3 regions of the Nonomuraea sp. CX421 genome follow, and region 1 is predicted to be linked to each of the others. Evidence: riboswitches for the same ligand, from Rfam matches in the RefSeq annotation. Region 1 holds a riboswitch; each other region holds the start of a gene.
The links. A riboswitch is a leader RNA that binds a small molecule or an ion and turns the genes downstream of it on or off. The one in region 1 is predicted to bind cyclic di-AMP.
Positions count from the first base shown of each region.

Region 2: another riboswitch for cyclic di-AMP. It lies ahead of AC5L3X_RS04605 (hypothetical protein); the one in region 1 lies ahead of AC5L3X_RS02330 (C40 family peptidase).
Region 3: another riboswitch for cyclic di-AMP. It lies ahead of AC5L3X_RS25620 (CHAP domain-containing protein); the one in region 1 lies ahead of AC5L3X_RS02330 (C40 family peptidase).

Region 1 covers NZ_JCADBK010000001.1:494,251-504,577, reverse strand. The annotation lists gene AC5L3X_RS02350 (type III pantothenate kinase) at 1-43, shown strand, start outside; gene lysX (bifunctional lysylphosphatidylglycerol synthetase/lysine--tRNA ligase LysX) at 181-1,662, shown strand; gene AC5L3X_RS02340 (cytochrome P450) at 1,723-2,805, opposite strand; gene AC5L3X_RS02335 (LuxR C-terminal-related transcriptional regulator) at 3,089-3,301, shown strand; gene AC5L3X_RS02330 (C40 family peptidase) at 3,365-4,405, opposite strand; cyclic di-AMP (ydaO/yuaA leader) riboswitch at 4,411-4,559, opposite strand; gene AC5L3X_RS02325 (amino-acid N-acetyltransferase) at 4,817-5,374, shown strand; gene AC5L3X_RS02320 (RDD family protein) at 5,472-6,875, shown strand; gene AC5L3X_RS02315 (RDD family protein) at 6,984-7,466, shown strand; gene AC5L3X_RS02310 (histone-like nucleoid-structuring protein Lsr2) at 7,986-8,318, shown strand; gene AC5L3X_RS02305 (ATP-dependent Clp protease ATP-binding subunit) at 9,074-10,327, shown strand, end outside.
Region 2 covers NZ_JCADBK010000002.1:332,391-342,717, reverse strand. The annotation lists gene AC5L3X_RS04630 (DUF262 domain-containing protein) at 35-2,497, opposite strand; gene AC5L3X_RS04625 (DJ-1/PfpI family protein) at 3,344-3,925, shown strand; gene AC5L3X_RS04620 (YkvA family protein) at 3,953-4,342, opposite strand; gene AC5L3X_RS04615 (rod shape-determining protein) at 4,473-5,477, opposite strand; gene AC5L3X_RS04610 (DUF5302 domain-containing protein) at 5,683-5,883, shown strand; cyclic di-AMP (ydaO/yuaA leader) riboswitch at 6,049-6,184, shown strand; gene AC5L3X_RS04605 (hypothetical protein) at 6,370-7,140, shown strand; gene AC5L3X_RS04600 (alpha/beta fold hydrolase) at 7,187-8,026, shown strand; gene AC5L3X_RS04595 (hypothetical protein) at 8,023-8,394, opposite strand; gene AC5L3X_RS04590 (roadblock/LC7 domain-containing protein) at 8,441-8,872, opposite strand; gene AC5L3X_RS04585 (transcriptional regulator) at 8,869-9,681, opposite strand; gene AC5L3X_RS04580 (roadblock/LC7 domain-containing protein) at 9,685-10,062, opposite strand; gene AC5L3X_RS04575 (NAD(P)-dependent oxidoreductase) at 10,291-10,327, shown strand, end outside.
Region 3 covers NZ_JCADBK010000015.1:150,414-160,740, forward strand. The annotation lists gene AC5L3X_RS25590 (GH1 family beta-glucosidase) at 1-1,334, opposite strand, end outside; gene AC5L3X_RS25595 (carbohydrate ABC transporter permease) at 1,331-2,185, opposite strand; gene AC5L3X_RS25600 (carbohydrate ABC transporter permease) at 2,182-3,135, opposite strand; gene AC5L3X_RS25605 (ABC transporter substrate-binding protein) at 3,214-4,542, opposite strand; gene AC5L3X_RS25610 (RNA polymerase sigma factor) at 4,793-6,034, opposite strand; gene AC5L3X_RS25615 (YciI family protein) at 6,191-6,619, opposite strand; gene AC5L3X_RS25620 (CHAP domain-containing protein) at 6,806-7,468, opposite strand; cyclic di-AMP (ydaO/yuaA leader) riboswitch at 7,480-7,616, opposite strand; gene AC5L3X_RS25625 (Gfo/Idh/MocA family protein) at 7,736-8,689, opposite strand; gene AC5L3X_RS25630 (aldo/keto reductase) at 8,708-9,529, opposite strand; gene AC5L3X_RS25635 (SAM-dependent methyltransferase) at 9,576-10,327, opposite strand, start outside.

The sequences.
Region 1 (10,327 bases):
GCTGATCGGCCTGCGGCTCGTCTACCACCGCAACACCGCCTGAGACCGAACAAGCGGCCCCCCGCTCGGGAAGGGGGCCGCCTGAGCTCGTGGAACATTGGTAACGGAGAGTTCTTGCGGCGTTCCTGCAGCGACCCGACGAGTCCTTGCAGTTCGCCATATCCCCTACGCTTTGATGCTGTGAGCGACGAACTTCCCGAGCAGATGCGCATCCGGAGGGAGAAGCTCGACCGCCTTCGCAGCGAGGGCGTCGACCCTTACCCGGTGAACTACCCGCGTACGGCCACCAATGCCGAGGTCAGGGCCCGATACCAGGGGCTGGAGGCCGACACGGCGACCGGTGACGAGGTGGCGGTCGCGGGCCGCGTCATGCTCAACCGCGTGGGCGGCAAGCTGTGCTTCGCCACGCTCCGCGACGGCAGCGGCGATCTGCAGGTCATGATCTCGCTCGACAAGGTGGGCGAGGAGTCGCTGGCCGCCTGGAAGCGCGACGTCGACCTCGGCGACCACGTGGGCGTGACGGGCGAGGTCATCACCTCCCGGCGCGGCGAGCTGTCGATCCTGGCCGACGCCTGGCAGATCACCGCCAAGTGCCTGCGCCCGCTGCCGGAGAAGCACGTCGGCCTCACCGACCCCGAGGCGCGGGTGCGCCAGCGCTACGTCGACCTCATCGTCAACGACGAGGCCCGCGAGATGGCCCGCGTCCGCAGCGCCACCGTGCGCGCGGTGCGCGACTTCTGGCACGAGGAGGGCTACCTCGAGGTCGAGACGCCGATGCTGCAGCCGATCCACGGCGGCGCCGCGGCCCGGCCGTTCAGGACCCACATCAACGCCTACGACATGGAGCTCTACCTCCGCATCGCGATCGAGCTCTACCTGAAGCGGCTCGTGGTCGGCGGCATCGAGAAGGTCTTCGAGATCAACCGCACCTTCCGCAACGAAGGCGCCGACTCCACGCACAACCCCGAGTTCACCATGCTCGAGGCCTACGGCACCTACCTCGACTACAACGACATGGCCGACCTGACCCAGCGGATGTACCAGAAGGCCGTGGTGGCGGCGCTGGGCACCAGCGTGGTGGTGCACGAGGGCGTCGAGGTCGACCTGGGCATCTCCGAGTGGCCGCGGGTCACCCTGTACGGCTCGGTGTCCGACGCGGTGGGCGAGGAGATCACCACCGACACCCCGCTGGAGCGGGTCCGCGCGCTGGCCGACAAGCACGACGTGCACTGGGACGCCAAGTGGGGCCAGGGCAAGCTGGTCCAGGAGCTGTTCGAGGGGCTCGTCGAGCACACGATCGTCCAGCCCACGTTCGTCATGGACTACCCGCTGGAGACCTCCCCGCTGACCCGCCAGCACCGCGACAACCCGCTGCTGACCGAGAAGTGGGACCTCATCGGCTTCGGCAGCGAGCTCGGTACCGCCTACTCCGAGCTCATCGACCCGATCGAGCAGCGCCGCCGCCTGGTCGAGCAGTCGCTGCTGGCGGCGGGCGGCGACCCCGAGGCCATGCAGCTCGACGAGGACTTCCTGCAGGCCCTCGAATACGGCATGCCGCCGACCGGCGGCATGGGCGCGGGCATCGACCGGATGATCATGGCCTTCACCGGCCGCAACATCCGCGAGACCATCCTGTTCCCCCTGGTCAAGCCCACCCGCTGAGCGTCAAGCCCAGCGTTGAGCGTCAAGCCCAGCGTTGAGCGTCAAGCCCAGCGTTGAGCGTCAGGCCCGCACGCTGAGCGCCCGCACCGGCAGGCTCGCGAGGCCGCGCAACACCAGGTTCGCCTTGTACGGCGGATCAGGATCGACGAGCTCCAGCTTGGGCGCCGCCCGGGCCAGGGCCCGCAGCGCGATCTCGCCCTCCAGCCGGGCCAGCGTCGCGCCGAGGCAGAAGTGGATGCCGAGCCCGAAGGCCAGGTGCCTGCCCGGGCCGCGCGTGGGGTCGAACCGGTCGGGGTCCGCGTACTCCGCCGGGTCCCGGTTGGCGGCGCCGATCAGCGCGAGCACGGGGGTGCCCGCCGGCGTCGGCGTGCCGCCCAGCTCCGTGTCCCGCAGCGCGGACCTGAGCGTCAGCTGGACCGGCGGGTCGTACCTCAGCACCTCCTCGACGACCTCCCGGGGGTGTTCGGCGGCCAGGGGCAGCGCGCCGTGCCGCAGCAGGGCGAGCACGCCGTTGGCGATGAGGTTGACGGTCGTCTCGTGACCGGCGACAAGGAGCAGAACACAGGTGGCGAGCAGCTCGGCCTCGGTCAGCTCCTCGACCTGGGCGAGCGCGCTGAGCAAGTCGTCGCCCGGCCGGCTGCGCCTCTCCTTGATGAGCCCCCGGAAGTAGTCGCCGAACTCCAGCCGGGCGCGCTCGCTCTCCGACATCAGCTCGGTGGACAGCAGCGGGTCAAGGCCGCGGGCCAGCGCCTCGCTCCAGCCCTGGAAGCGTCCGTGATCATCGGCGGGCACACCGAGCATCTCGGTGATCACCATGACCGGCAGCGGGTAGGCGAACCCGGAGACCAGGTCGCCCTCCTCGGGCAGCGCGGTGATCAGCTCGGCGGTGATCGCCTCGATCCGCGGCCGGAGCCGTTCGATCATTCGTGGGGTGAAGGCCCTGCTGACCAGGCCGCGAAGGCGCGTGTGGTCGGGCGGGTCCATGCGCAGGAACGATGGCACGCGCTGCTCCGGATCGGCCGTCCTGAGCGGATTGGAGTCGTGGCCGAAGGCCGGGTGGCGCAGCAGGGTCGAGCAGTGCTCGTACGTGGTCGCCACCAGGAGCCCGCCCCGGGTGCGGAGCAGCGCGCCCTGCTGCCGCATTTCCCGATAGTGCGAGTAGGGATCGCGTAGAAACTCCGGATCGAACGGATCAAAACCCAGGAGGTCGGTCGCGCTCGTAGACGAGCTGTAAGGGTCACTGTGGCCGCTCATCGCGCTCCGAAGTGTAGCGACATATCACGAGTACTTCATATATAACGGATCATGTCAATGTATAGGTCAAGTGCAGGGATTATCGCGCTTGACGACCTTTCAGATATGCGTTTACCGTCTGCGGGACGAGCAGGTGGTTCGGGGAGAATCGCTGTTGGGGGGAGGGCTCCCGATGGATGTGCTCACCGAGGGTGTTGAGCTGAGCCATGCCGACTTAGCGTTGCTGGCGGAGCTTGCCAAGGGAGTCACGGTCGATCGGGTCGGCAGACGGCTGGATATCAGCGGCCGTACGGTCCGCCGCAGGCTGCGAGGGATCTGCGACCGCATCGGGGTGGCCACGGCGATCGAGGCCGTGGCCTGGGCGGCGCGCCGCCAGCTGATCTAGCGGAGAACCGGCGCCCGGTCGCCGGAGCCTCGCCGTGAGATCGGGTGCCCTGGGTGAAGGCGCTCAGTCGGCAATGCGTACGGCGCCGGCGAACGGCCGCCGGGCGATCGACGCGATGCGCACGACGTCGCCGGTGCGGGGCGCGTGGACCATCATGCCGCCGCCGAGATAGATGCCGACATGGTGCAGGTCGCTGTAGAAGAACACCAGGTCGCCCGGCCGCATCTCCTCTTTGGAGACATGCCGGCCGGCGGTCCACTGGCTGCCCGTGTAGTGCGGCAGCGAGATGCCGACTCGCTGGTAGGCGGCCATGACCAGGCCGGAGCAGTCGTAGCCGCTCGGCCCCTCGGCGCCCCAGACGTAGGGCTTGAGCTGCTGCGTCAGCGCCCACCTGGCGGCCTCGGCGGCCTTGCCGCTGCCCGCGATCGGCAGGTTGACCCGCACGGCGCGGGTGCCGGGACGGCCGGCCTCGCCGAGCGCGCGGTTGAACAGGTTGCTCTCGACCTTGGCGACCAGTGTCACGATCTTGTCGCGCTTGCCGCCGAGGTCGTCGACGAGTTTCCGCACCTCGTCGATGCGCGAAGCCGCACTGTCCCTGGCCTGCTCGGCCGTCGCCCTGGCCCGGTTGACCTGGTTGACCTGTTCGCCCTGCTGCTGCTCCAGGGCGTAGGTGGTGGCGGCGCGGTCGAGGAACCGCTCGGGGTCGTCGGAGCTGATCAGGGCCATGGCCCGGCCGAGGCCGCCGGTCATGTACTCGTTCTGGGCCAGCAGGCTGGCCTTGGCGCGCTTGGTGGCCAGGTCGGTCTCGCTGGCGGCCAGTGTCTTCTTCGCGGCCGCGGCCGACTTCTGGGCGGCCTTGAGCTTCTCGCGCTGGCCGTTGTACTCCTCGGTCAGCGTCGCGATCCGCGTGTGCATCTCCTCGACCTGCTTGGACAGCTCGCTGAGGGATGGCGTGGGATCGGCGGCGACCGGAGCCGCGGGGAGGGCGAAGACGAGCGCGGCGATGGCGGCGCCGAGGACGGCGAACCGGCGGGGCCCGGAATGTTCCGGGGGGCGGGCGTGCTCGCCCGCGATCTTCCTCCCGCGATCGCGCGTGCGCTTCACCGACCAGCTCCTCTCATCGACGCCTACCGGGTTAGCTGACGGGTTCGGGCCGGAGCAGCCCTACCGAGCGTCGCGCTCGGATTCACCCCAGTGGTGGTTGGCGGCCACCGGCGGGTCCCCGGCTCCCCCGTGGGGGATTGGGCGCGTCTCCACGCGGCGATCGCATGGGTGACATCGTCGCTGGACATTAGTGCACCTTGGGTTCTTGCTCAACCAGAACTGCCAACTCGGTTGAGATTGCGCCACCGATGGGTCACAAGGTGATGTCGGGCCCAGGCGACCCTGACTGATTTTATGCCGCGTTTGCCCCTGCTTGAGCTGGCCTTGTCCTTCTGGGAGTGACATGTCGGGAGAAGGGCAAGAGGAGAGATTTACGGGCGAGCCGTAATGCGATCTGTACTCTGGAGAGCCATGGAACAGGCCACCGAAGTGACGGTCCAGGACACCGGCATTCTCGTGCGCCGTGCCCGCACCGCCGATGTCAGGACCATCGGACGCCTGGTCGCCACCTACGCGGGCGCCGGGCCCCGCCTGCTGCGGAAGGCCACGGTCACGCTGTACGAGGACGTCCAGGAGTTCTGGGTGGCCGAGCGGTCAGGAGAGGTCGTCGGCTGCGGGGCGCTGCACGTGCTCTGGGAGGACCTCGCCGAGATCCGCACGGTGGCCGTGGACCCCGAACACCGCGGGCTCGGGATCGGTCACCGCATCGTCTCCGCGCTGCTGGGCACGGCCCGAGAGCTCGGCCTGCAGCGGGTCTTCTGTCTCACATTCGAAGTCGACTTCTTCGGCAGGCACGGATTCCATCCCATCCAGGGCACGCCTGTCTCCCCTGAGGTCTATGCCGAACTCCTGGCCTCGTACGACGAGGGTGTGGCGGAGTTCCTTGATCTCGAACATGTCAAGCCGAACACCTTGGGCAACACCCGCATGCTGCTCCACTTGACATCAGGTGACTCGGATCTTGACTAAGGCGAAAGGTGATTGTTGATACCTATGTCGATACGTTGGGCGACACAGGCATGTGTCCTGACACGTGCCACATGCGCACTCGAAGCGAGGTGACACGGTGAGCACAGGACAGCCACCGTATCCTCAGGACGAATCCGGCGAGAATCCTGGATCTCCTGAATACGGACAGCAGTACCAGGGTCGTCCCCATGGCGAGCCCGACCCCGATGTGACGGTCGTCGGCTACCGTGCCGACGACTACGGCCAGCAGCAGGGCCAGCCCCAGTACGGCCAGCAGGGCCAGTCCCAGCCGGGCTATGGTCAGCAGCCCCAGTACGGCCAGCAGGCCGACTACGGCCAGCAGGGCTATGGCCAGCAGGGGCAGCCCGGCTACGGCCAGCAGCCCCAGTACGGCCAGCAGGGTTACGGTCAGCAGAGCCAGTCCCAGCCCGGTTACGGTCAGCAAGGTCAGTCCCAGCCCGGTTACGGTCAGCAGGGCCAGTCCCAGCCCGGCTATGGTCAGCAGCCCCAGTACGGCCAGCAGTCGCAGTACGGCCAGCAGCCCGAATACGGTCAGCAGGGCTATGGCCAGCAGCCCGAATACGGTCAGCAGGGCTATGGCCAGCAGCAGGGGCAGCCCGAATACGGCCAGCCTGGTTACGCCCAGCAGCCGGAGTACGGCCAGCAGCAGCCTTCGGGCCAGCAGGGCTACGGTCAGCAGGGGCAGTCGCAGCCCGGTTACGGCCAGCAGCCGCCCTCGGGTCAGCAGTACGGCCAGCAGCCCGGTTACGGTCAGCAGCAGTACGGCCAGCAGCCGCCCTCCCAGCCGGAGTACGGTCAGCAGCAGTACGGCGGGCAGCCCGGCTACGCGCAGCCCCAGCAGGGCTACGGCCAGCCCGGTTACGGCCAGCAGCAGTACGGCCAGCCGCAGCAGGGCTACGGTCAGCCCGGTTACGGCCAGCAGGGCTACGGTCAGCCCGGTTACGGCCAGCCGGTGGGCGTGCAGCCGCCGGGCGCGCCGGCGCCGCTCGCGGAGTGGTGGCAGCGGTTGGTGGCGAGGCTGATCGACGGTGTCATCTTCGGTGTGATCTCGACCGTGTTGTCGCTGATCCTGGGAGGCCTCTTCCTCGCCAGCTACAACTGGACCACCGGCCAGACGACGGGCCTGATGGGGCCCTTCGTGTTCGGCCTCATGATGGCCATCCTCATGACCGCCCTCTACGTCGCCTACGAGTTCTTCATGACGAAGGCCAAGGGGCAGACGGTCGGCAAGATGGTCATGGGCATCAAGATCGCCCAGGTGGGCGGCCCGGTGCCGCTGGAGGGCATCCCCAATGATGTGGCCCTCAAGCGGGCCGGCGTGACGTGGGGCGGCTACCTCCTCAACCTCGTCCCGGCGTTCGGGGGTCTGCTCGCCGCGATCGCCGTGGGTCTGAACGGCGCGTCCCAGCTGTGGGACAAGCCGCTGCAGCAGACCTTCGCCGACAAGGTGGCCGGCACCGTGGTGGTGAAGATCAAGTAGTCGTCGTCCACGCCAACAGAGGCCGGCCGCTGGCCGGCCTCTGTTTTGCGTGCACCTCCCGTACCAATATGGGAGTCGACCGGATCGCCGATGGGGCGAGGTGGGGTTATGGCGGGGACGTCGGCGGGCGCGAAGCCCGCGGAATGGTGGGAACGACTCGTAGCCCGACTCATTGAAGGCCTCGTCTTCGGGGTCTTCTATTACATTCTGTTCATTACGTTGTGGGGCGCCTTCCGGACTGTCGGGGTCTTGGACGCCTTCGACGGCCGTCTGCCGGGGGTGTTCGCCTGGTTACTGGCAGGTCTGGGATATACGGTCTATGACTGGGTCGCGCATTCCACGCGCGGTCGCACGTTCGGCAAGGCGATCATGAAGATTCACGTGACGCCGGACGACCTTCCTCGCAGGGCCCTGCTGAAACGCGCCCTGGTCTATCCCGGGCCGGTCATGCTGATGGGCATTCCGGTGGTCAATGTGCTCGCCGGAATCTTCGTGTTCGCTGTGGGGTTGCTGATCCTGGTGGACAAACCGCTCGAACGCGGTCCGCACGACAGGCTGGGACGAACCCGGGTGGCCAAAGATCTTGGTTGACCCGGCCGGGGCCCTCGGCTGAGGCCTTTCCGCAAAGTTTTCCCTTGATCCGGTAAGGAGCCTGGAGAGACTGCCATTAGGCTATGGGCGTCCCTGATGTCGGACGTTGGTGCCCCTGACACGCCGAGTGCGTCTCTGTGCCGCTATGGTCGGGTGCGGGGGTTGTCCATCCCACGCGGTGTGCGAGCCGCTCCTGCTCCCGCTCGCCGCGTCGGCGATCCGAAAAGACGCCCCTGAAAGCCCGTCCGCTGTGGAAGCGAGGACGAATGGAAGCCGTAACCGACGTATTGTCAGCGCTCATCCCCCCGGTGGTCGTCGCCGGCGCCTTCATCTTTGGCGTTGTGAAGTTGGTCCGCGCGGACGGCCCCCGGCGAGGCCCAAACCCCGAGGATCAGGTCGAGAACCACAACTGATCGGCGAGTCAGCCGAATCCCCGTAGCGTTGAATTGTCTCCGCGCCTTTTCGGGTATATGTTTGGCCTCAGCGAATGAAACAATGCTCCGCGAAAGGATTGCGTAGATGGCCAAGCAGATCCAGGAGATTCTCATCGATGACCTCGATGGGGGCGAGGCCAATGAGACGGTCAGCTTCGCTATTGACGGCTCCTCCTATGAGATTGACCTCAGCGACGTAAACGCCAAGAAGCTGAGGGACGCGCTCACACCTTTCGTACAGCACGCTCGCCGGGCTGGTGCCGTGGCCGCGCGGCGACGGGGGCGTGGTGGGCAGCGTGCGATGAGCCGCGAGAAGAGCTCGGAGATCCGGCAGTGGGCAAAGGCTCACGGCCTGCCGGTGAGCGAGCGAGGCCGCATCGCCTCCACCGTCGTGGAGAAGTACGAAGCCGCTCACTGAGCGACCTCGCCTCCGACCATGCGCTTATGCCGTTCGCCTAGGACCCCGGCGAACGCCATAAGCGCATGATCATTTTACCGTCCTTCTCAAATGCTGGACGGTTCGGTTTGTCGATCTTCCCACTGCTTCGTATGGGGACATTTGGGCCTGTGTCGCTCCCGTTACTGAATGCCACGAACGTAAAGCCTTTTGTGACGACCCCCGCGAATGCGGGTTTCTCCGCCCTGGCGCGTTCCACGGTGCGTTCGGACGCCCGGATCCGGCGTGCGCGCCGAATGCCGGCGCCGGCCCCGTCTCCGGCGGGAGTTCGGAGGCTCGGAGCGCCTTCGGTAACCGGGCTGACCAGTCCGCGGATTTTGCGTGTGGAGAGGGCGGCCATCCCGGGCGGTTTGGCATGGTTTGAAGCGCGACATAGGATGTTTGCGTATGAGTCTCGGGCGCGACATCCGCGACGGCCTCCCCAGGCCCACTCGCTCCCGCGTCCGACGGCGATCCACGTCGATCCGCCCCCGCTGCGGCGGCCATTTCGAGCCGCTTCCCGCAGTCCCGCTAAACATCGTTCGCTTGCGGCGTATCGGGAACACGCCACCCCCGAACGGTAGTTGGATAGAGGGTGAACGCCCTGCTCTCGGGGAACGTCTCTGCTATAGAGCGTGTCAGCGGCAGTCGGCGCGGTTCGCCGAGCCAGGGCTAGCATGCGGGATGACGGGACCGGATTAACCGGCCTGACTGACCGCTCTGTGAGGAGCGACGAGATGTTCGAGAGGTTCACCGACCGAGCGAGGCGGGTTGTCGTCCTGGCCCAAGAAGAGGCCAGGATGCTCAACCACAACTACATCGGCACTGAGCACATTCTTCTTGGCTTGATCCATGAAGGTGAGGGCGTGGCCGCCAAGGCTCTGGAGAGCCTCGGCATCAGCCTTGAAGGAGTGCGCCAGCAGGTCGAGGAGATCATCGGCCAGGGCCAGTCGGCTCCGTCGGGGCACATTCCGTTCACCCCGCGGGCCAAGAAGGTTCTTGAGCTGTCGCTCCGTGAGGCTTTGCAGCTGGGTCACAACTACATCGGCACCGAGCACATCCTGCTCGGGCTCATCCGTGAGGGTGAGGGTGTGGCGGCGCAGGTGCTGGTCAAGCTTGGAGCAGATCTCAACCGTGTCAGGCAGCAGGTCATCCAGTTGCTCCACGGCTACCAGGGCAAGGAGCCGGCCGCCGCGGGCGGTCCGCAGGAGTCGGCCCCGTCGACCTCCCTGGTGCTCGACCAGTTCGGCCGCAACCTGACCCAGGCGGCCCGTGAGGGCAAGCTGGACCCGGTCATCGGCCGCGAGAAGGAGATCGAGCGGGTCATGCAGGTCCTCTCCCGGAGGACCAAGAACAACCCCGTTCTCATCGGCGAGCCCGGCGTCGGCAAGACCGCCGTCGTCGAGGGCCTGTCGCAGAAGATCGTCAGGGGCGAGGTGCCCGAGACGCTGAAGGACAAGCAGCTCTACACGCTTGACCTCGGCGCCCTGGTCGCCGGCTCCCGCTACCGCGGTGACTTCGAGGAGCGCCTGAAGAAGGTCCTCAAGGAGATCCGCACGCGCGGCGACATCATCCTGTTCATCGACGAGCTGCACACGCTCGTGGGTGCGGGCGCCGCCGAGGGCGCGATCGACGCCGCCAGCATCCTCAAGCCGATGCTGGCCCGCGGTGAGCTGCAGACCATCGGCGCCACCACTCTCGACGAGTACCGCAAGTACCTCGAGAAGGACGCCGCGCTGGAGCGCCGCTTCCAGCCGATCCAGGTGGCCGAGCCCTCGCTCAGCCACACGATCGAGATCCTCAAGGGTCTGCGCGACCGCTACGAGGCGCACCACCGCGTGTCCATCACCGATGGCGCGCTGGTCGCCGCCGCGCAGCTGGCCGACCGCTACATCAGCGACCGCTACCTTCCCGACAAGGCGATCGACCTCATCGACGAGGCCGGTTCCCGGATGCGCATCCGCCGGATGACCGCTCCGCCGGACCTGCGC
Region 2 (10,327 bases), on a different contig from region 1:
CCCGACAGGGCCGAAGAAATCCGCAGGGCGCCGCTCAGGCGGCGACGTGCGCCGCGAACTTGTCTAGGACTGCGACGATGACATCGAAGACTGCCGCGTTGATCAGTTGGGTGTTCTTGATCGAGGGATACAGCTCCAGCTTGGCCACGGGGATGTCCATACCTGGTGCGCTGTTGAGTAGCTCCAGCAACTCTTCCCGTAGTTCAAGATCGTCAAATGGCGGCCGATTCTTGAGTAGGCCGAAGGGGAACTCGATGGTCTTGGCGTAGAACCGCACCACGTAAAGCGGTTTTCCGTGCACCTTGATGATCGGGGCGCAGGATGCTCCTGTCGAGGTGCCGTACTGTACTTCGCGTCCCTGCTTCCGCCAGTGGTCAAGCACCCGTTGGACCGCGCCCGCAGCCTGGGGCCCACTTTGCTCGGTGAGCTGCTGGACGAAGCGTTGCTCTCGCTCGTGCGTCGCCTCCTCGTAATCTTCAGTGGTCTCGGTTTCGGCGAGATCCATGGCTCCCGGCAGCTCGAGCAGGTGGGCAAGTTCTCGCGCACTAACGTGCTGATCAGTGGAGGCGCCACCGTTCTCGTCGAAAGCGATGCCCTCGGCACGCAGGACATCGTGGACATCGCGGTCATCGTCGGGATCAATCCAGCGGAAGCTCTCCGATGGCTTGCCCTGCTTGGTCAGCACTCGGTGGGCATTGAGCGCAGGCACGGTAGCCAGGTGAACTCCCACTGGGACGGGGTGTGAGCCGATTAGTTCGGCCATGTCCGAGTAGGACGTCCACGTCGACGGAGGGAGGGCGGCGAGCGCCTTATAGAGCAGAGTCCAGTCGCGTGAGGGAGCAGGTTCTCGACTGGACTCGTCTGGGCCCGGCCAAATAGTGATCGCTCGATCAGCCAAACGGTCGGCTCGTGAAAAGATCTCGGCCTTGCCCCACTGCTCGCACGCGGCGATCTCTTGGTTCATCTTCAGGCTGCTCTGTCCGAGTTGCTTGCGCTTGGTGGCGAAGGAGCTGTTGCTCAGCTCGGAGTTGTAGCCGCTGAGTGTGAGGTTGCCGAGGGTATGGACGAGCTGCCGATGCACACCTTCATCATCGGTCAGCTGTTCAAGCCAGTCAGCCGTGAGGGACTGGGGCAATACATGCTCGATGGTAATGCGCTTATCGGTGAGGTCTACGGACTCCTTGCTCCCCAATGACTCCTCCAAGCGGCGCAGCACCAGCTTTTGCTGTGCCGCTCGACCTTGCCAATAGAAGGCGCGGTTGCGGATCGCTTCACGCAGTTGCTCGTCAGAAGGCCAGTAGAGCCTGGCAGGGGAGAGCGCAGCCCGGACCGTCTGCGGCAGGTCGTCGTCAGGGTCGAGTTGTCCAGCAAGGCGCTGGAAGATGCGGTTAAGGTTGCCCGTGGTCACGCCAGCGATCAGACGGCGGACGATGAAGCTCTCGACGAAGGTCAACGTCTGGGCGACTTCATCGTCGCTGACGTGATCGTCCTCACGGAACGCGAGAAGCCGCATGACCAGCGGGTATGCGGTGCTGGCTTGCCATTCCTTGAGGAACCGCAAGTGCTGCGTGAAGGGCAGACCTTCGGACGGATCAAGGATCAGCCTCAGGTGCCGCGCACGGCGGTGGAGGTCCCTGACGTAGGCCTCGACCTTGGTCTCGTCGCTGGCCAGCCCCAGGAGGAGCTGCTGGTGGCCTCGGTAGATGGCGTTGTACTGAGCTCCCTCGCCCTCCTTGAGGACGAGCACTAGATACATGAGCTGTTCCATGGCCTTGGCATCGAGCAGCCGTTGGATCGGCATCCAGTACTCGTCGTAGACGTGCTGGCCCCGTGTGGGTAGGCACATGAACACGTAGTTGCGGATCAGATCGACTTGACTGAGCCGCATCCCCGTGTTGTTGATCGATTCGAAAATGCGGAAGGCGTTGTCGTCCTTCTCCACGGTGATCTGAACCAGATTGAGACGATCCAACAGGACCGATTCCACGCGGGCGAGGTCGTGCGGATCTGCTGGATCGTCGAACTCTCGGAGCATGCCGCGGAAGAATTGGTACGCGTTACCGATCAGACTGTCGGACATGCCCTCGGCCACGTCATCGACGCACGCCTTGAAAGCGGCCCGGTCGGCCTGTGTGGGAAGCAGCCGATAACGCAGCTCGCCCGGCTGCCACTTGTTGATCAGATGGAGCTCGTTGATCCGCTCCTTTGCCTTTGGATCTTCGGCCACCAGATGGTCACGGACGGCGCAGAGGGCGAGCATTAGCGTGGTGAGTCGCTGCTGGCCGTCCACCACGATCCACTGCGACCGGCTGGGCGCCAGCTCGGGACCGGGCGCGAGGACCACTGAACCAAGGAAGTGGCTGGGAGCATCCGCCTTGCCCTGGGCCAGCATGTCGACTTGGGCCACAATGTCGCTCCACAACTGGCGCAGCTGAGGTCGCTCCCAGGTGTAGTGGCGCTGATACAACGGCACCAGCAACTGTTGGTCGCCCTGGATGAGCCTACGAAGCGTGGTTCGTTCGCCTTCATGTCAGCCCCTTCGCCCTGTCTGCATCACGAGAGCACATGCACTATGCGCCACATTAAGCTGACGCAGCGCTACCGGTCTTCTAGATCGCCAAATCTGACCTCCGTCCGATTCCTTCGCGAGACCCAGTGATTGGGGCGTGACTTGCCTAGAGCGAGGCGGCGAGCAGCACCCGATTCCCTACCGCTGCCTCTTGGCCACCGTGGAGGTCGTAGGAGTCCGCGCCATAGGTCCTGGTGTCCGGCCCAGTCGTTCGACTGGTGGTCGAGATATGGCCGTCTCGGCGAAGCGTCGGCGCGCGTGTTGCCGCGCGTCCCGTTCACCGAAGCAGCGCTGGAGGCAGCCACGGTCGTCCTGGCTTGGCAGACCCAGACGGCTGCCCTCGTGTACAGAGGGGCATCGCTGGGCCGATTCTGGCGAGTGGGCACCCGCCCCGCAGCCATCTGGAGGTGGGGAGTCGGTGGTTTGAGGCGGCCGGCCTGGAGATGAGGGAAGAGGTCGGAATGGATGTCGACCCCGCCGACCTGACCTGCCACGTGATACACCGGGCTCCGGAAAGGGTCGGGCTGTTTTCGTGCCGAGCGGTTGAAGGGCGAGCCCTTCAACGCCGAGCCGGACAAGTGCGCCGTCCTGGAGTGGTATCCGCTCGACCGGCTGCGCGAGGACATGGTTCCGTATACGGCGGCGGCCGTGGACGCCATCCGATGGGAGAGCCGGATTCGGCACGGTCGAGACCCTGGACCGCTGTGTCAGGCTGGCCTCCGACGTCACGCCGGGCCAATGCCGCCGCCGTTTCCAGACTGTGAGGAGCGACTGATGCGCATCGGGATCATGCTGTTCGACGGCGTCGAGGAGCTGGACGCCGTCGGCCCGTGGGAGGTGCTGGCCTCCTGGGCCGAGCAGTGTCCCGACGAGGTCGAGGTCGTCACCTTCGGACGCGTGGGCGGGCCCGTCCGGGCGGCGAAGGGCCTGCGCCTGATCGCCGAGCACGATCTGTCCGGGGTCGGCCCGCTGGACGTGCTGCTGCACCCCGGCGGGATGGGCACCCGACCGCTGCTCCAGGACGAGGAGTACCTCGCCTGGGTTCGCGAGCAGCGCGCCCGCGTGCCCCTGCTGACCAGCGTGTGCACGGGCTCGCTCGTGTACGCCGCGGCCGGTCTGCTCGCCGGCCGCCCGGCGACCACCCACTGGGGCGCCCTGGACCTGCTCGGCGAGCTCGACCCGACGATCGAGGTCCGTCCCGAGGACCGGTTCGTCGACGACGGCGACATGGTCACCTCCTCGGGGGTGTCGGCGGGCATCGACATGGCACTCCACCTGGTGGCCCGCCTCTCCGGGGTCGACAGGGCCCGGCAGGTGAGGCACTACATCCAGTACGACCCACAGCCGCCGATCTGACCAGCGGCCTCCCGGCGCGGGTACGGGTCAGCGCTGCCCGATCAGCCTGAGCAGCAGGCGTGGCTCGCCCGGCCACGCCTCCAGCAGCACCTCGCGGGGCACCTGCCGGGCGGCGTACCTCAGCGCCAGGGCCACCACCACGATGTCGTCCAGGGGGCCGATGACCGGCAGGAACTCGGGGATCAGGTCGATCGGGCTGGCCACCCACATGCCCGCGAACACGATGGCCACCTTGGCCCGGCGCGGCACCTGGGGGTGCCGGCGCAGTCTGCGGACCGTGGTGAGGCAGTCGGGGACGAACGCGGCCAGATCCCGCGCGGTGCCCGGCGGCAGTCGGCGGGCCAGCACCGCCAGCACCGCCCAGCACAGCACCACACAGGCCACACCCACGACCAGACCGATCAACCAGCCGCGCATCGCCCGTCCGCCTCTCCACGACATTGGCCGCTGTTTCCGCCCGCTCCCGCCGGCGACGTCCACTCTCGCAGCAGCCACGTCCCAGGTGCCCGCGCAGATTCATTCAACCCCGGAGCGGCCTGACACCGGCTTACGGGTGGATGGCGTGCAGGCTTGCGGCCAGGGCCAGGTCGTCGGCGCAGCGGCCGAGACCGAGGGTCACCGACTCCCGGGGGCGTTCGGCGCGCCGTACGGGGACGCCGAGCCGGGCGCGCAGCCGTCTGCTCAGACCGCAGACCAGGGAGCCGCCCCCGAGCAGGACCGCGCCGTGGACGGCCACGTCGGCCACGACCTCGGCGGGACATCCGTCCAGAGTGCCGATCGCGGCCCGGACGATCAGGTCGGCCGGCTGTGAGGTGGCCTCGTAGATCTCCTGGGCCGTCAGCGTGACCTGGCTCTCGTGCCCGGTCTCGGGGGCGTGGGCGTGCACGGTCACCTGCCGGTCGAGCGGCTTCCAGGCGGGGCCGAGGCCGCGTTTGGCCGCCTCGGCGGCGCCGTCGCCCACGATCAGGCCGTGGTCGCGCTCGACGAGGCGGGCGATGGAGTCGTTCACGTGGTCGCCGCCGCTTCTCGTCGTCCGGGCGGCGACCACCTGGCCACCGGCGACGACCGCGATCCGGGCGAATGCGTGGCCGATGTCGATGATCATCACTCCGGCCGGTTCGCCGAGCGGCAGACCCGCACCCAGGGCCGCCGCCAGCCCGTGCCGGACGAGGTAGATCTGCCGCGCGTCCGACTCGAAGGCCAGGTCCTGCAGGTCGCGGCGCTCGACGGCGGTCGAGTCGTCGGGGAGGGCCATGACCACGCGCGGCCGGGCGTACGGGTGCGCGTGCACCTTGCGCAGGAAGTGCTTGAGCATCCGCCGGGTGAAGTCGCGGTCGAACGTGCCCTGCCCCCAGACGGGCCGGATCAGCCGGGTCTCACCGTCCAGATCGTCGGCTTCCGCCCCGTACGCCACGATCTTTCCCGTACGAGGGTGATGCGCGACGAGCGAGGGCTCGTCGAGCACGATGCCCCTGCCCCGGGAGTAGATCCGCGTGCCGGCTGTGCCGAGATCCACCGCCAGGTCCTGGCCCATGAGACGGAACAGGCTCAACGCCACCTCAGTGGTCTAACCGGGATGAACCACACCTCAACGCCACATAAGGGAGATTCTTCGCGGGGCACGACCACGCAGCGTGCGTGCCGCATCGCGCGCTGGGCCCCTGTCCGGCGGGAGACGCGCGGTTCGCGTGGCCGGTTTCGCGTCACGGGCGTGACCATGCGAAGCTTTGATTTGTCCCCAACACCAGGAGGTCCTCATGGCGGAAACACCGGAGCCGGAAGTCAGCGAGACTCCCGAGGACGAGATGAAGCGCAAGTTCCGCGAGGCGCTGGAGCGCAAGCGCAACCAGCATGCCGACTCGGGCGCGGGTGGCAGGGGCGCCGACCAGTCCAAGATTCACGGGGCCCACGGTCCGGCTGCCAACAAGCGATCGTTCAGACGCAAGAGCGGTGGCTGAGACCTGACGTTTTCGGGGGGTACGGGACGCCGTGCCCCCCTTCTCTTTGCCGTCTCGGGTAGATCTTAGCCCGTTTCATGGGGCTTTCATTGCGTATGTCCGATTCCTGGGTTAGTCTTTTGGAGTTACCAGCTGGTGACTTGGTCGCTTCGTCCAGGAAGCGGCGGCCGGCTGGCGCCGAATCCCGCTCAGGCGGGAACCGGGGACCCACCTTTCTGGGGTGAATCCGGCACTCGTGCCGGTAGGGCATCTCCACGCCCGAACCCGTCAGCTAACCCGGTAGGCGAGATGGAGAGGACGACCCTATCGTGAAGCACCCCCGCACATCCCCACCTCGCGCAAAGGCGCAAGCCGACCACTGAGCGGCACTTCTCCGCAGACTTTCTCGCGCTCCCCGCGTAGCGCCCGCAGGCGTCCTTCGCCCGGCTACGCCTCCTGAGTGGAGTGCCGTTTCCCTGCTTCCTGAGGTAAAGGATCTACCACTTCATGGCCGTTCGCTTTGGTAAACGTACCCTCCCCCTGGTCACCGCCGCGGCGCTCACCGCGCTCGCCATCGGCACGGGCACGGCGCACGCCGACACCGGTGACGACGCGAAGGTCCTGCTCCAGGGGTCGACCACGGCTTCCTACTTCTGGGATGACTCCTCCGGCCGCGCCGGTGACACCGGTCTGCCCGCCAGTGGCAAGCCGATGCAGAAGAAGCTGGCCGCCAGCCCGAGCTGGCCGCTGCTGACCGAGGGCTATGTCGTCTACAAGGGCAAGAAGATGCCGTTCTTCGTGGGCGACCGGGGTCCCGGTAACCCGTCGAACAACGGCATCATGCTCGACCTGGACGCCAAGACGTTCGCCGACCTGACCGGTGGCACGTTCAACTCCCGCACGCTGGGCGTCGACGGCATCGGCGGCCAGGGCCACATCAAGGTCGACTACGTCATCACCAAGTGGGGCAAGGGTGTCGGCAAGAAGAACCACCCGGTCGCCTTCTCCACGGGCGCCTGGTCCCGGATCGACCGGAACCCGGCCCAGCCGCCGGAGATCCTGGCCGAGGAGAGCACCGAGCAGAAGAGCGCCCCAGGTTCGGCCGGCCGCCTGGTCGCCGCTCCCGAGCCGGACGCCGCTCCCGAGCCGGACGCCGCTCCCGAGCCGGACGTCGAGACCGCGGACACGGCAGGGATCCTGGCCCTGGTCGGCGGGCTGGCCACCGTGGGCGGCGTGGCCTACGCCGGCCGCGAGCACATCCGCTCGATCAAGAGCTGACGGGCTTTACCGGCCCCGACTAGAATGCCATTCTAGGTTCGTGACCATGCGTGCGGCCGTGAACGGCATCGAGATCGCGTACGAGAGCTTCGGTTCGCCCGGCGGGCGCCCACTGCTCCTGATCATGGGGCTGGGCGCCCAGCTCATCCACTGGGACGACGACCTGTGCGAGCTGCTGGCCGAGCAGGGCCACCACGTCGTCAGGTTCGACAACCGCGACGCCGGCCTGTCCACGCACTTCCACGACGAGGGCGTCCCCGACCTGGGGACGTCCTCGTCGTACGTGCTGGACGACATGGCCGACGACGCCGCCGGGCTGATGGACGCGCTCGGCTGGCCGGCCGCCCACGTGGTCGGCGCCTCGATGGGCGGTATGATCGCCCAGTCGCTGGCGATCCGCCACCCCGGGCGGGTGTCCAGCCTCACCTCCATCATGTCCACCCCCGGGCCTGGACTGGCCCAGCCCACGGCCGCGGCCGGCGCGGTGCTGTTCGCGCCGCCCGCTCCCGACCGTGAGACGGCGCTCGCCCGGGCGCTGGAGACCTGGACCGTGATCGGCTCGCCCGGCTACGAGCTGGACCGCGAGCGCCTCACCAGACTGACCGGCCTGGCCTTCGACCGGTGCTACGACCCGGCCGGGACGGCCCGGCAGCTGGCCGCGATCCTCGTCTCGCCCGACCGCACCGGGGCGCTGGCCGGGGTCGGTGTCCCCAGTCTGGTGATCCACGGCGAGGACGACCAGCTCGTCCCCTTGGCCGGCGGGCAGGCCACCGCCGCGGCGATCCCCGGCGCCACGCTACTGACCTACCCCGGCATGGGCCACGATCTGCCCAGGCCGCTGTGGCCGGACATCGTGGGCGCCATCGCCAAGCTGACCGCTGGCTAGACGTCCAGCTTCTCCTCGATGCCACGGAGCTGGTGGCGGGCCATCGCCAGATTGGCCCGCCCCCGGTCGAGGGCGAGGTAGAGGAACAGCCCCTTGCCGCCGCGCCCGCTGATCGGACGGATGATGTGATACTGGCCGCTGAGCGTGATGAGGATGTCCTCGATCGAGTCCTTGAGCCCGAGCGAGTCCATCGTGCGCAGCTTGGCCTTGACCACCTCGGTGTTGCCCGCGGCGGCGACCTGCAGATCCAGCTCCTTGGAGCCGCCGAGCGCGCCGAGCGCCATGCCGCTGCCGTGGTCGACGATCGCGGCCCCGAGCGAGCCGTCGATCGTCATCATCTCCTTCAGAGAGACGTCCATGCTGGCCATGTCTTCCTCCGTTCGTTGATGGTCGTCCGATCGGTCGTCCGATCGGTCATCGGATCCGTGCTGCGTGGCGGCCGACAGCGGCCGCCGTCTTACGGCCCTCCAGCCGGAGCAGCCCGACGTTCGTGCCGGGCCGTGCCAGGACTGTGAGGACGATCGTGGGGCCCGCGGTGTAGAACGCGGCGAACCCGGCCGCCCCTGAGACGAGCGTCTCCTCCAGGTCGCCCTTGCCGGACATGGCGAGCATGCGCCGGCTCATGGCGACCATCGCGGCGGTCAGCGCGGCCGTCTGGTCGCCGTTGTCGCCCTCGAGATCGCAGGCGACCGCGAGCCCGTCCACCGTGCACGCGACGCTGCCGTTGATGTCGGGGGTGCGCTCGCGCAGGAGGACCATCTCCTTGAGCACCTCGTCGCGCAGCTCCACCGGCGGCCTCCTTCTCAGTGCGGGCAACCTCATGGCGGTCAGTGGGGGGAACCTCATGCCAGTTCCTCCAGGGCCTTCTTCAGGCGCAGCAGCAGGGCCAGGTCTGTGGGGTCCGCCGTCACGGCCGGCCCGAGGGGTGGCCCCGTCGAGCCGCCGGTGGACGGCGCCTTGACCGCCTGCCGGGACCGCTTCGGCAGCCGGGGGTCCTCGGCCGGCGCGGGTTCCTCACGCGGGACCAGCAGCCCGGCCGCCGCCAGCCTGCGCACGGCCAGCAGGATCGAGTAGCCGGACCTGCCCAGTTGCCTGGCCAGGTCGAGCGGCGTCGCCTTGTGGTCGGCCCGGGCGACGACCTCCCACTCGACCCTGCCGAGAGTGACGCCCTGCCCGGTGAGCCAGGGCGCCGGCCGTACCGGAGCGGTGTCCACCTCGGCGGACGGCCAGATCCGCGCGAGCTGCGCGCGGCGGCGCGCGCACTCGCGCAGCAGCCCCGACACCTCGAAGTACCAGCGCCCGCCCAGCCAGTGCCGTTCGCCGGGGCGGAACTTCGGCCGGGTCCCGCCGACCGGCAGCAGGAAGAACGCGGCGTCCAGGACGGCGCCCAGCACGCAGTACTGCAGCTCGCCGAGCGTGAGAACACCCTCCGCGAGCAGCCGCTCGCAGCCGCCGTCGGCCTGCATCCCGCGCAGGGTCGCCTCGGTCGAGCGGCCGCGCGCGGTGAGCAGCCGCTCGACTCCGGGCGTCTGGACGCACTCCATGTACGTCACCCGCCCCTCGTCGAGGAAGACCGTTCCGGCGCGGCCGACGAGCAGGGCGCCGGTGGAGCGTTCGCGGGCGAGGCCCGCCAGCAGCGTGTCGAGGGGGGCCATGGGTCAGGTCAGCAGGCTGCTGGAGATGGCCCGCAGGCGGTGGCGCGCGAGCGCCAGGTTCGACCGTTCCAGGTCGAGGCGGACGTAGATGACCAGCGGTCCCTCGAAGGCCGTCTCCATCAGCCTGAGCAGGTGGTGGCCCTGGTCGGTGGTGACGAGCATGTCGTCGATGCGCACCGTGTCGCCGGGACACGAGCGGGCCAGCCCGTCCACGGTCGCGCGGAGCGTCTCGGTCAGGGCGGCGGCCGAGCCCTCGGTGTCGACGCCCTGCGGCGAGCCGCTGACCGCCACCGCCATGCCGCTCGTCTGGTCCAGCAGCATCGCGTCCAGGGCCCCCGGTATCGCCATGACCTCGATCAGACAGTCGTCCAACCCGAGCACGTGTCCTCCCCTCGCCGCTTCTGAAGGATTGAGCCAGCGTAGGAGGGCCGGAGGCGGCGAAGAAGCTTTGATAAAGGAGGAGTTAAACAGCTATACGGCGGGGATGGAGAAAAACCCCACCGCGACGGATTTTTTATTAGATTTAACCGAATCGGTGACGACGATAAAGAATGTGATTCACATTATCGGGTGATGAAGTAGCCGGTATCCGGTGGGTAGTGTGGAAATATGAAGATCCTTCTTTTTGGCGCCACCGGTATGATCG
Region 3 (10,327 bases), on a different contig from region 1:
CGGCGCTGGGTCTCGAAGTCGACATGCACCAGGCCGAACCGCTTGCCGTACCCCCAGGCCCACTCGAAATTGTCCATCAGCGACCAGGCGAAGTAACCCTCCAGAGGCACGCCCGCCTCGATCGCCTCCCGGCAGGCGCGCAGATGCGCGTCGAAGTAGTCGCGGCGCCCGGCGTCGTGCACCCGGCCCTGCTCCAGCACGTCGTCGAAGGCGGCGCCGTTCTCCGACACGACCAGCGGCAGCCGCGGGTAGTCCCGCGCCACCCTGGTCAGCACCTCCAGCAGCCCGTCCTGGTCGATCTCCCAGCCCATCGCGGTGACCGGGCGGCCGCCGTTGACGAACGACACGTGCTCGCTGCCCACCCACGGCGAGGCCGTCTCGGTGGGCGCCGCCGCCGCCGACGCCTTGCCGCCGGGCGCGCCCGACACGGTGAAGCGGCTGTAGTAGTTGACCAGCAGCAGGTCGATCGGCGCGTTGATGGTCTTCAGGTCGCCGTCGGCGATGAAGTCCAGGTCCATGCCGAGGTCGTCGAGCACGTCGCGCGGGTAGCTCCCGGTCAGCAGCGCGTCGAGGAAGAACCGGTTCTGCAGCCCGTCGATGCGCCGGGCCGCGTCCAGGTCCTCCTCGCTGGAGGTCGCCGGGGTGACCGCGTAGAGGTTGACGCAGCCGCCCACCCGCGCCGCGCCCATGGCCTGTACGGCCAGCCCGTGCGCCAGGTTGAGGTGGTGGGCGGCCCGGACAGCGCTCTCCGGCTCACGACGGCCCGGCGCGTGCTCGCCCGAGGCGTAGCCGAGGAACGCCGCGCACCACGGCTCGTTCACCGTGCTGAAGGTGTGCACGTGGTCCTTCAGCGCCTCGTGCACGGTCGAGGCGTAGTCGGCGAACCGCAGCGCGGTGTCGCGGTTCGGCCAGCCGCCCGCGTCCTCCAGCGCCTGGGGCAGGTCCCAGTGGTAGAGGGTCAGCCACGGGTCGATGCCGTGGCCGCGCAGCTCGTCGGTGAGCCGCTTGTAGAAGTCGAGCCCCTTGGCGTTGGCCTTCCCGGACCCGTCGGGCTGGATCCGCGGCCACGACACCGAGAACCGATAGGCGCTCAGGCCCAGCTCCGCCATGATCCCGACGTCCTCGCGGAACCGGTGGTAGTGGTCGATGGCCACGTCCGCGTGCTCGCCGCCGACCACCCGGCCGGGCGTCCTGGTGAACGTGTCCCAGATCGAGGTGCCGCGGCCGTCGGCCTCCACCGCGCCCTCGATCTGGTACGCCGAGGTGGCCGCGCCCCACGCGAATCCGGCAGGGAACCGGAGCTGGGAGCGTGTCTGCTCCTCTTGAGTCGTCACGCTTTGACCGCACCTTCCATAAGTCCGCCGACGATCTGCCGGCCGAACAGCACGAAAACCACGAAGAGGGGGAGGACGGAGGCGGCGGTGCCGGTGAACAGCATCACGTAGTCGGTGCCGTGCGCCTGGTTGAGCGCCGCGATGGACGTCTGCACCACCGGGTTGTCCGGCAGCAGCACGATGAGCGGCCACATGAACTCGTTCCACGTCTGCATGAACACGAGCAGCGCGAGCACCGCCATGCCCGGCCGGAGCGCGGGCAGGATGACCTTGCGATAGATGCTCAGCGTGGACGCCCCGTCGACCCTGGCCGCCTCGACCAGTTCGTCGGGGACCGCCTGGGAGGCGTACTGCGTCATCATGAACACGCCGAACCCGTTGACCAGGAACGGCAGGATCACCGCCTGCAACTGTCCGGTCCAGCCGAGCGTCACCATGAGCTCGTACAACGGGACGATGCCCATCTGCTGCAGCGGCACCATCATGGTGACCAGGATCAGCCCGAGCAGGATCTTCGAGCCGCGGAAGCGCAGCTTGGCGAAGGCGAAGCCGGCCAGCGTCGAGATGAGCACCACCGACACGGTCACCGTCGTGGCCACGATCGCGGAGTTGACCAGGCCGGTGATGAAGTAGGCGTCCTCGGTGGAGAGCAGCCGCCGGACGTTCTCGCCCAGATGGCCGGCCGGCAGGAACGGCGGCGGCACGTCGAGCGCGTCGTCGTTCGTCCGCGTCGCCATGATGAACATGTAGTAGATCGGAAAGGCCGACAGCAGCAACGCGAAGGCCAGCACGACCTTGGTGAGAAGCCCCGCGTCCCACAGCCGGTTGGCCGGTTGCCCGGTGGTCGTCATCGCGCACCCCCGATGCGGCGTGTGAACCAGTAGTTGATCATCGTGCCGATGAGGATCAGCACGAACAGCAGCCAGGCGGCGGCCGAGGCGTAGCCGATCTCGAAGCCGCCGCGGAAGGCCGCCTCGACGATGAACATCGCCACGGTCTGGTACTGGCCGGTGGTGCCGCCGGTCATCATCTGCTCGCCCTCGAACATGACCGGCTCGGTGAACAGCGTCAGGCCGCCGATGGTCGAGATGAAGACGACGAACACGATGGTCGGCCGCAGCATCGGCAGCGTGATCTGCCAGAACTGCCGTCGCGCGGACGCGCCGTCGATGGCCGCGGCCTCGTAGAGATCCTTGGGGATCGTCTGCATGGCGGCCAGCAGGATGATCGAGTTATAGCCGGTCCAGCGCCAGTCGACCATCGTGGCGATGGCGATCCAGGAGGACCACTTCTCGTTCTGCCAGGCGATCGGCTCGATGCCCACCAGGCCGAGGATCCAGTTGAACAGGCCGTAGTCGCGGCTGTAGAGCTGGCTGAAGATGACCGCCACGGCGACGACCGAAGTGATCATCGGCAGCAGCACGCCCAGGCGCAGCAGCAGCCTGCCCCTCAGGCGCTTGTTCAGCGCGTTGGCCAGCAGCAGGGCGAGGATCAGCTGGGGCACGGTGGCCAGCACGAACATGCCGATCGTGTTGAACACCGCGTTCCAGAACTCGGCGTCCGTGATCAGCTTGGCGTAGTTGCCGAAGCCGGTGAAGGTTCGCTGCCCGGCGAGCTCCGCGTCGTGCAGCGAGAGCCAGAACGTGTAGATCAGGGGGAAGACCCCGAAGATGGCGAAAAGCAGGAAGTAGGGCGACACCAGGAGATAGGGCATGCCCTTGATGTCGAAGCGGGTCATTCGCCGCCTGGGTGCCGTCGGCTTGCCGTGCGCTGGCCGCGGCGGCGCGAGCTGGAGAGTCATGGAAGCCTTTCGGGCCGGATCGGGAGGCGGGCGGCGGCGCGTCGCGCGAGCCGCCGCCCGTCCTGAGACGGCGGACCGTCAGCCGGCGGCCTTGACGCCCGCAGCGGTGAACTTCGACCACGCCTCGTCGTAGCCGATCGCACCCTGGTCCATGCCCTCGAGCACCTTCTCCACGGAGGTCTTGACCTGGGCGTGCTTCTCGCCGAGGAACACCGGGAGCAGGTCCTTCACCGAGGCCGAGAAGATCTCGCCGGTCGGCACGTCGTTGAAGTACTCGTTCTTGAGGCCGGAGACCTCAGGGTCCTGCTGGGCCGGGATGGAGCTCGGGAACGCGCCCGCCTCCTTGAAGGCCGCGACGTGGCCCTCCTTGCCCGTCAGGTAGTTGAGCACCTCGGCGGCTTCCTTCGGGTGCTTGGTCTGCTTGGGCACCGCCAGCCAGGAGCCGCCCCAGTTGCCCGAGCCGCCGGGCACGGCAGCGACGTCCCAGTTGCCCTTGTTCGCCTCACCGGCCGCGCCGGAGATCACGCCGAGCATCCACGACGGGCAGCCCATGGTGGCGAAGTCGCCGCCCTTGATGGCCTTGTTCCACGGCGGGCTGAACGCCTGCAGCTTGGCCGTCAGGCCTTCCTGGCTGAACTTCTGCACCCAGTCGAAGGCGGTCTTGACAGCCGGGTTGCTCTCGATGACCAGTTTGTTGCTCTTGTCGAAGTAGGACACGTTGCCGTTCTTCGGCGCCTCCTGCGACAGGATCACGTTGTAGATGGTGTTGGGCCCGTCCATCCACTTCGCGCCCGTGTCCGCGGCCGAGAACTTCTTGCCCGCCTCCAGATAGGCGTTCCAGTCCGGCCACAGCTTGCCGACCTCCTCACGCTCGGTCGGCAGGCCGGCCTTCTTGAACAGGTCCTTGCGGTAGCACATGGTCATGCCGCCGATGTCGGTGCCCAGCGCGAACAGCTTGCCGTCGGCGTTGACGCCCGACTCCCACTTGGCCGCGGGGAAGTCGGCCTTGCGGCTCTGCAGGCCGTACTCGCCGAGGTCGGTGAAGAACTGCGGGCGGGCGGCCATGAGGCCCATCGCGCCCTCGTCGATGCCGACCACGTCACCCGCGCCTGCCCCCGCCTGGAGGCGCTGGAGGAGCTGCGGCAAGTAGACGTCCTCGAAGCGGTCGGTCAGGTTCTGGTACTTGATCTGGATGTTCGGGTGCTCGGCGTTCCACTTCTTGACCGCTTCGTCATAGCCGAAGTTCTCGCCGCCGCCGAAGGTGTGCACGTTGATCGTGACCGGCTCGGCGGCCGCGGCGCTGCTCTGTGACGCGGCCGGAGTGGAGCTGCCGCCGCCGCACGCGGCGGTGACTGCCAGAGCGGTGAGCGCGACACCGGCTACTACAAAACGCTTGTGGTTCGTCATTCCGTACCCCTCTTGGGTGTGGCTGTGGGAGGTGCGTCGCGGCTTGCGACCGCGGGTGGGAAAATCTTTGGGAGCGCTCCCACAAAGAGTGCCTGTACGGCGTCCGGGCGTCAACGTCCCGAAACGGAACCGTTACCGATGAGGCGTTTTGACACCATAAAAACGGACTCTAGCTGCGAAACATCTCAAAAAGGTTGCTGGGAGCGCTCCCATCCCATGGGCACCGTTTGTGCCCAACCCGGACAACTGCCTAGGAGCAGGCGCCGGCCCGGTCGAGCAGCAGCCTGCGCTCGCGCTCGTTGCGCGTCAGCGAGGCCGCCCGCTCGAACTCCGCTCTCGCCTCGGCCAAGCGCCCCAGCCGGGCCAGCAGGTCGCCGCGCACACTCGGCAGCAGGTGGTAGCCCTTGAGCGACGGCTCGCCGGCGATCTGGTCGACCAGGTCCAGCCCGGCCGCCGGGCCGTAGGCCATGGCGAGCGCGACCGCCCGGTTCAGCTCCACGACGGGCGAGCGCGCGAGCGGCGCCAGCTCGTCGTACAGCGCGGTGATGCGCTCCCAGTCGGTGTCCTCGGGGGTGAGCGCCCGGGCGTGGCAGGCCGCGATGGCCGCCTGCAGTGTGTACGGGCCGCGCGGGCCGGCGAGCTCCTCGGCCCGGTCGAGGGCGGCCAGCCCGCGGCCGATGAGCAGGCGGTCCCAGAGCCCGCGGTTCTGGTCCATCAGCAGGATCGGCTCGCCGGACGGCCCGACGCGCGCCCGCGCCCGCGACGCCTGGATCTCCATCAGCGCGACCAGCCCGTGCACCTCGGCCTGCCGGGGCATCAGCCCGGCCAGCACCCGGCCGAGCCGCAGCGCGTCGTCGCACAGCGCGGGCCGCATCCAGTCGCCGCCGGCGGTGGCCGAGTAGCCCTCGTTGAAGACGAGATAGATCACCTCCAGCACCGAGGCCAGCCGCCCCGCGAGCTCATCGCCCTGCGGCACCTCGAACGGGACCTTCCGGTCGGCCAGCGTTCGTTTGGCCCGCACGATCCGCTGCGCCACGGTGGGCTCGGGCACCAGGAAGGCCCGGGCGATCTCGTCGGTCGTCAGCCCGCCGAGCACCCGCAGCGTCATCGCCACCCGTGCCTCGGTCGACAGCACCGGATGGCAGGCGGTGAACACCAGCCGGAGCAGGTCGTCCTCGATCTCCTCGACATCGGGGAGCTCGTCCTCGCCGTCGAGGTCGCGGCCGAGCTCGACCAGCTTGCGCTCGTAGCGCTCCTGGCGGCGCAGCAGGTCGACGGCGCGCCGCTTGGACACCGCCATGAGCCAGGCGCCCGGGTTGCGCGGCACGCCCGACTCCGGCCACTGCTCCAGCGCCGCGACCAGCGCGTCCTGCGCGAGCTCCTCGGCCAGGCCGAGGTCGCCGTGCATCATCCGGGCCAGCCCGGCGATGAGGCGGGCCGCCTCGATCCGCCACACCGCCTCGATCGCCTGATGGGTCTCGGAAGCCGTCACCGGCCCATGAGACCAGCCCCCGGGCCCGCCCGCAACCGCGCCCGCGACGCGTCCGTCCGGCCCGGAATCTCGTGCCGGCCCGGAATCTCGTGCCGGGCCGCGATCTCGAGACGGCCCGCGGGCCCGCCACCGGCCAGGCGTGGCGGGGCGACGGGATCAAGCGCCTTCGTGGCCCTCCAGGGACCCGCGCAGGGCGCGCTCGCGCTCGGCGGTCTCGGGCGACATCGACTCCGGCGGCAGGTCGGTCGGGTCGAACACCTGCCACACGTGCAGGCCAACGCCCTCGTGCCCGCCCGGGACGGGGACCCGCATCGCCCATTCAAGGGCCTCCTCGCGCGACTTGACCTGGATCAGCCAGAAGCCGGCGATGAGCTCCTTCGCCTCGGTGAACGGCCCGTCGAGCACGGTCGCCCTGCCCCCGCTGTAGGCGATGCGGGCACCGTGCGAGCTGGGGTAGAGCCCCTCGGCGGCCAGCAGGACCCCGGCCTTGACCAGCGACTCGTTGTACTCGGTCATCGCGTCCACCAGCTCCTGGCTGGGCATGACGCCGGCCTCGGTCTCCTCGTTGCCCCTGCCAACGATCATGAACTTCACGACGCCGACCTCCTTCGTCCGTTGCCGGGGCCCCGGCCGGACCCCGCGCTCACCAACGCGTCGAACTCCGTGCCCGCGAATCGACACGTCTCGCCAGGATTGTTCCGGAGAAGCGGCGAGCGCGCGCCCGAGGGGGAGTGGGGCGCGCTCGCCGGAAGGGGGAGGCGGAAAGGAGGGTCAGGCCGCGTACGACGGGTAGCCGTAGCCGACGACCTGCCACTTGGGCCGGACCCGCTCCTCGACCTTGCCGTTGCCGGTGTTGCCCTCGATGGTGGTCAGCGTGCCGTTGCCGTTGTCCTTGACGACGAAGCCGACGTGGTTGATCGAGCCGATGCTCTTGCTGCCGCTCCAGGCGAAGAAGACGACGGCGCCGGGCTCAGGGGTGGTGCCCCAGCGGCCCTGGTCGGCGAACCACTGGGCGTGCGTCACGGTGTAGGCGTCCCAGCCGATCTGGGACCGGGCGCCGGCGTTCTCGCCGACCCAGGAGACGAACATCGCGCACCAGGCGGCGTTGAGGTAGGCGGCCCGGTTGCCGCCGTCACGGGCGATCGTCTCGGCGGCGCGCTGCGAGTCGGCGTACCACTTCTGGAACTTGGTGCCTCCCCCGTAGGCGTTCTCCGAGATGCCGATCTGGGACCTGGCCAGGGCGAGCACCTGATCCGCCGTCACGCTGACCACGTCGGCCTTGGCCGGGGTCTCCGCGCCGGCGCCCGCGTGCTGGGGGGTGTCGGCGGAGGCGGGGGCGACGACGCCGAAGGCCGCGGTGGCGGTGAGGGTGACGCCCAGGGCGGCGCGGGCGGCGTGGCGCCTGAGGGTATGGGAAAGACGACTGACGGCCATCGGTGGGGGACTCCTCGCTTCCATACCGCTTACCGAGTTAGCTGACGGGTTCGGACGTGGAAGCTGCCCTACGGCACGATGTGCCGATTCACCCCAATGAGACCTGGGTCCCCGGTTCCGCGAGAGGCGGATTCAGCGGTCGCAGGTAGATCCTGCGATGTTCTTGTCGATGGAACGGCAACGAACCGATAAAACGGACGTATGCCGCGAATGCCCCATAAGGTAATACAGCGGGCAAGGGGATGACAAGGTGGGTAACTGCCCTGGTCAGGAAAGTTGTCGGCGAGCCGCCGCGAGCAGCCCCATCATGGCGAGGCTCTCGTCAAGGGGCATGATCGCGCTCTCGGTCCGCCCGGCGGCCAGCGCGTCGCGCACCTCGCGCACCTCGCCGGCGTATCCGTTGTCCTCGGGAGCGAGCTCGTACGTCTCCGATTCGATCGACGGCCCGCTCAGGGTCATCCGTCGCGGCGCCCAGAACGGCGCCTCGATGTCGGCCCGCATCCCGGTGCCGACCACGTACGCGCTGTTGGGCAGGGCACCCAGTAACGAGACCTCCACCAGCGCCCGCCTGCCGCCCGGGTAGAGGAGCACGCCCGCCGCCTCCGCGTCCACGCCCGACGGCGCCAGCGACCCCGTCATCCGCAGCTCCGGCGGTGTCCCCAGGAGCAGCTGAGCCAGCCCGAACGGGTAGATCCCGAGGTCGAGCAGTGCCCCGCCGCCGAGTTCCGGAGCCCAGAGCCGATGCAGCGGGTCATACGGCGAAGCGAATCCGAAGCTGGCGTGCACGGAGCGCAGGTCACCGAAGCGCGGATCGGCCGCCAGCCGCTGGATTAGCGGGTTGAACCGCATCCACATGGCCTCCATCAGGAAGACGCCGGCCTCGCGGGCCAGCCGCACCATCCGCTCGGCGTCGGCGAGCGAGGCGGCCAGGGGCTTCTCGCACAGCACCGCCTTGCCCGCGGCGATCGCGGCCTCGGCCACCTCCAGGTGCTGGGCGTGCGGCGTCGCCACGTAGACGGCGTCCACGGCGGGATCGGCGCACAGCGCGGCGTACGAGCCGTGGGCCGACTCGGCGCCCAGTGCCGCGGCCAGCGCGCGTGCCCGGCCGAGGTCGCGCGAGCCGACGGCCGCCACCCGCATCCCCGGCTCCGCCGCGATGACCGCCCCTACGGTCCTGGCGATGCCGCCGGTCGCCGCGATTCCCCATGAAAGATCCCTCATAAGGAGGGATCGTAATCTTTACCCCCTGTTGAACTGATCCGGGTCGGGTCCGAGCCGTTTCCCGATGTTCATCGCCCCGATAGCCGCGATGTCCTCCTGGTCGAGGACGAAGTCGAAGACGCCGAAATTCTCCTTGATCCGCGACGGCGTGACCGACTTGGGGATCGCCACGTTGCCCAGCTGGATGTGCCAGCGGAGCACGATCTGCGCCGGGGTGCGGTTGTGCTTGTCCGACAGCACCCGCAGCGCGCGGTCCTCCAGCAGCCCCCGTCCCTGCCCGAGCGGGCTCCATGCCTCGGTGAGGATGCCGTTGGCCTCGTGGAACGCCCGCAGCTCGCGCTGCTGCAGGTAGGGGTGGAGCTCGATCTGGTTGATCGACGGCGCGATGTCGGCCTCGTCCAGCAGTCTGGTGAGCGTCTCCACGGTGAAGTTGGAGACGCCGATGGCCTTGGCCCGGCCGTCGCGGTAGATCTTCTCCAGCCCCCGCCAGGCCCGCAGGTAGGTGTCGCGGGCCGGCGTCGGCCAGTGGATGAGATAGAGGTCGACGTAGTCGAGCCCGAGGCGGGCCAGGCTCTCCTCGAACGCCTCCTCCGGACGCTCGTGGTCGGTGTTCCACAGCTTGGTGGTGACGAACAGCTTGGCGCGCGGGATGCCCGAGGCGCGCACGGCCCGGCCCACGCCCGCTTCGTTCTGGTAGAGCGTCGCCGTGTCGATGTGGCGGTAGCCGACCTCGAGCGCGGTCTCCACCGACCGCTCGGCCTCGTCGTCGGGCACCCGCCAGACGCCGAACCCGATCTGCGGGATCTGGACGCCGTCCGTGTTGAGCAAGAGCGAGTTCATACTCTCATTCTTCACGTGACGTTCCGTGCCGCTCGAGGCGGGCGGGCTAGGGCTTGCGGCCGATGCCGGCCAGGCCCAGGCGGGCGAAGTCCTCGTCGAGGAACATCGTCGCCTCGACGTCCGGGTCGGCGAACGGCCACACCACCTCCGGGCCGAGGCCGGTGGCCAGGCCCGGGGGGATCAGCTCGAAGTCGCCGAAGAAGGACGCGACCTCCTCGTAGGAGCGCGGGCAGAACGGCGTGTTGGCCTGCCGGTAGAACTCGCTGATCCGCTGGGTCACCACCGGAGCCGCGTCGCCGGCCACGTGCGTAACCGCAAGGTAGCTGCCGGGGGCCAGCACGTCGCGGTAGGCGGCCACGAACCCCTGAGGGTCGTCCTCGTCGGGCACCAGGTGCAGCAGGAACATCATCAGCACGGCCACCGGCTGGTCGAAGTCCAGCAACGCCTTGATCTCGGGCTGCGCCAGCACCTCGGCCGGCCGCCGGACATCAGCCTCCACCATGGCCACCCGGGACGGGTCGGCCAGCAGCGCCCTGCCGTGCGCGGCCACCACCGGGTCGTTGTCGACATAGACCACGCGGGCGTCCGGGTTGAACCGGTGGGCCACCTCGTGCACGTTCTCCTGGGCGGGGAGCCCGGAGCCCAGGTCGAGGAACTGGGTGATGCCCTGCTCGCACAGGTACTGGACCACCCGGCCGATCAGCGCGCGGTTCTGCTTGGTGCCCTCGCGGATCTCCGGCATCACGCTCAGCACCAGCTCGGCCAGATCCCGGTCGGCCTTGAAGTTGTCCTTGCCGC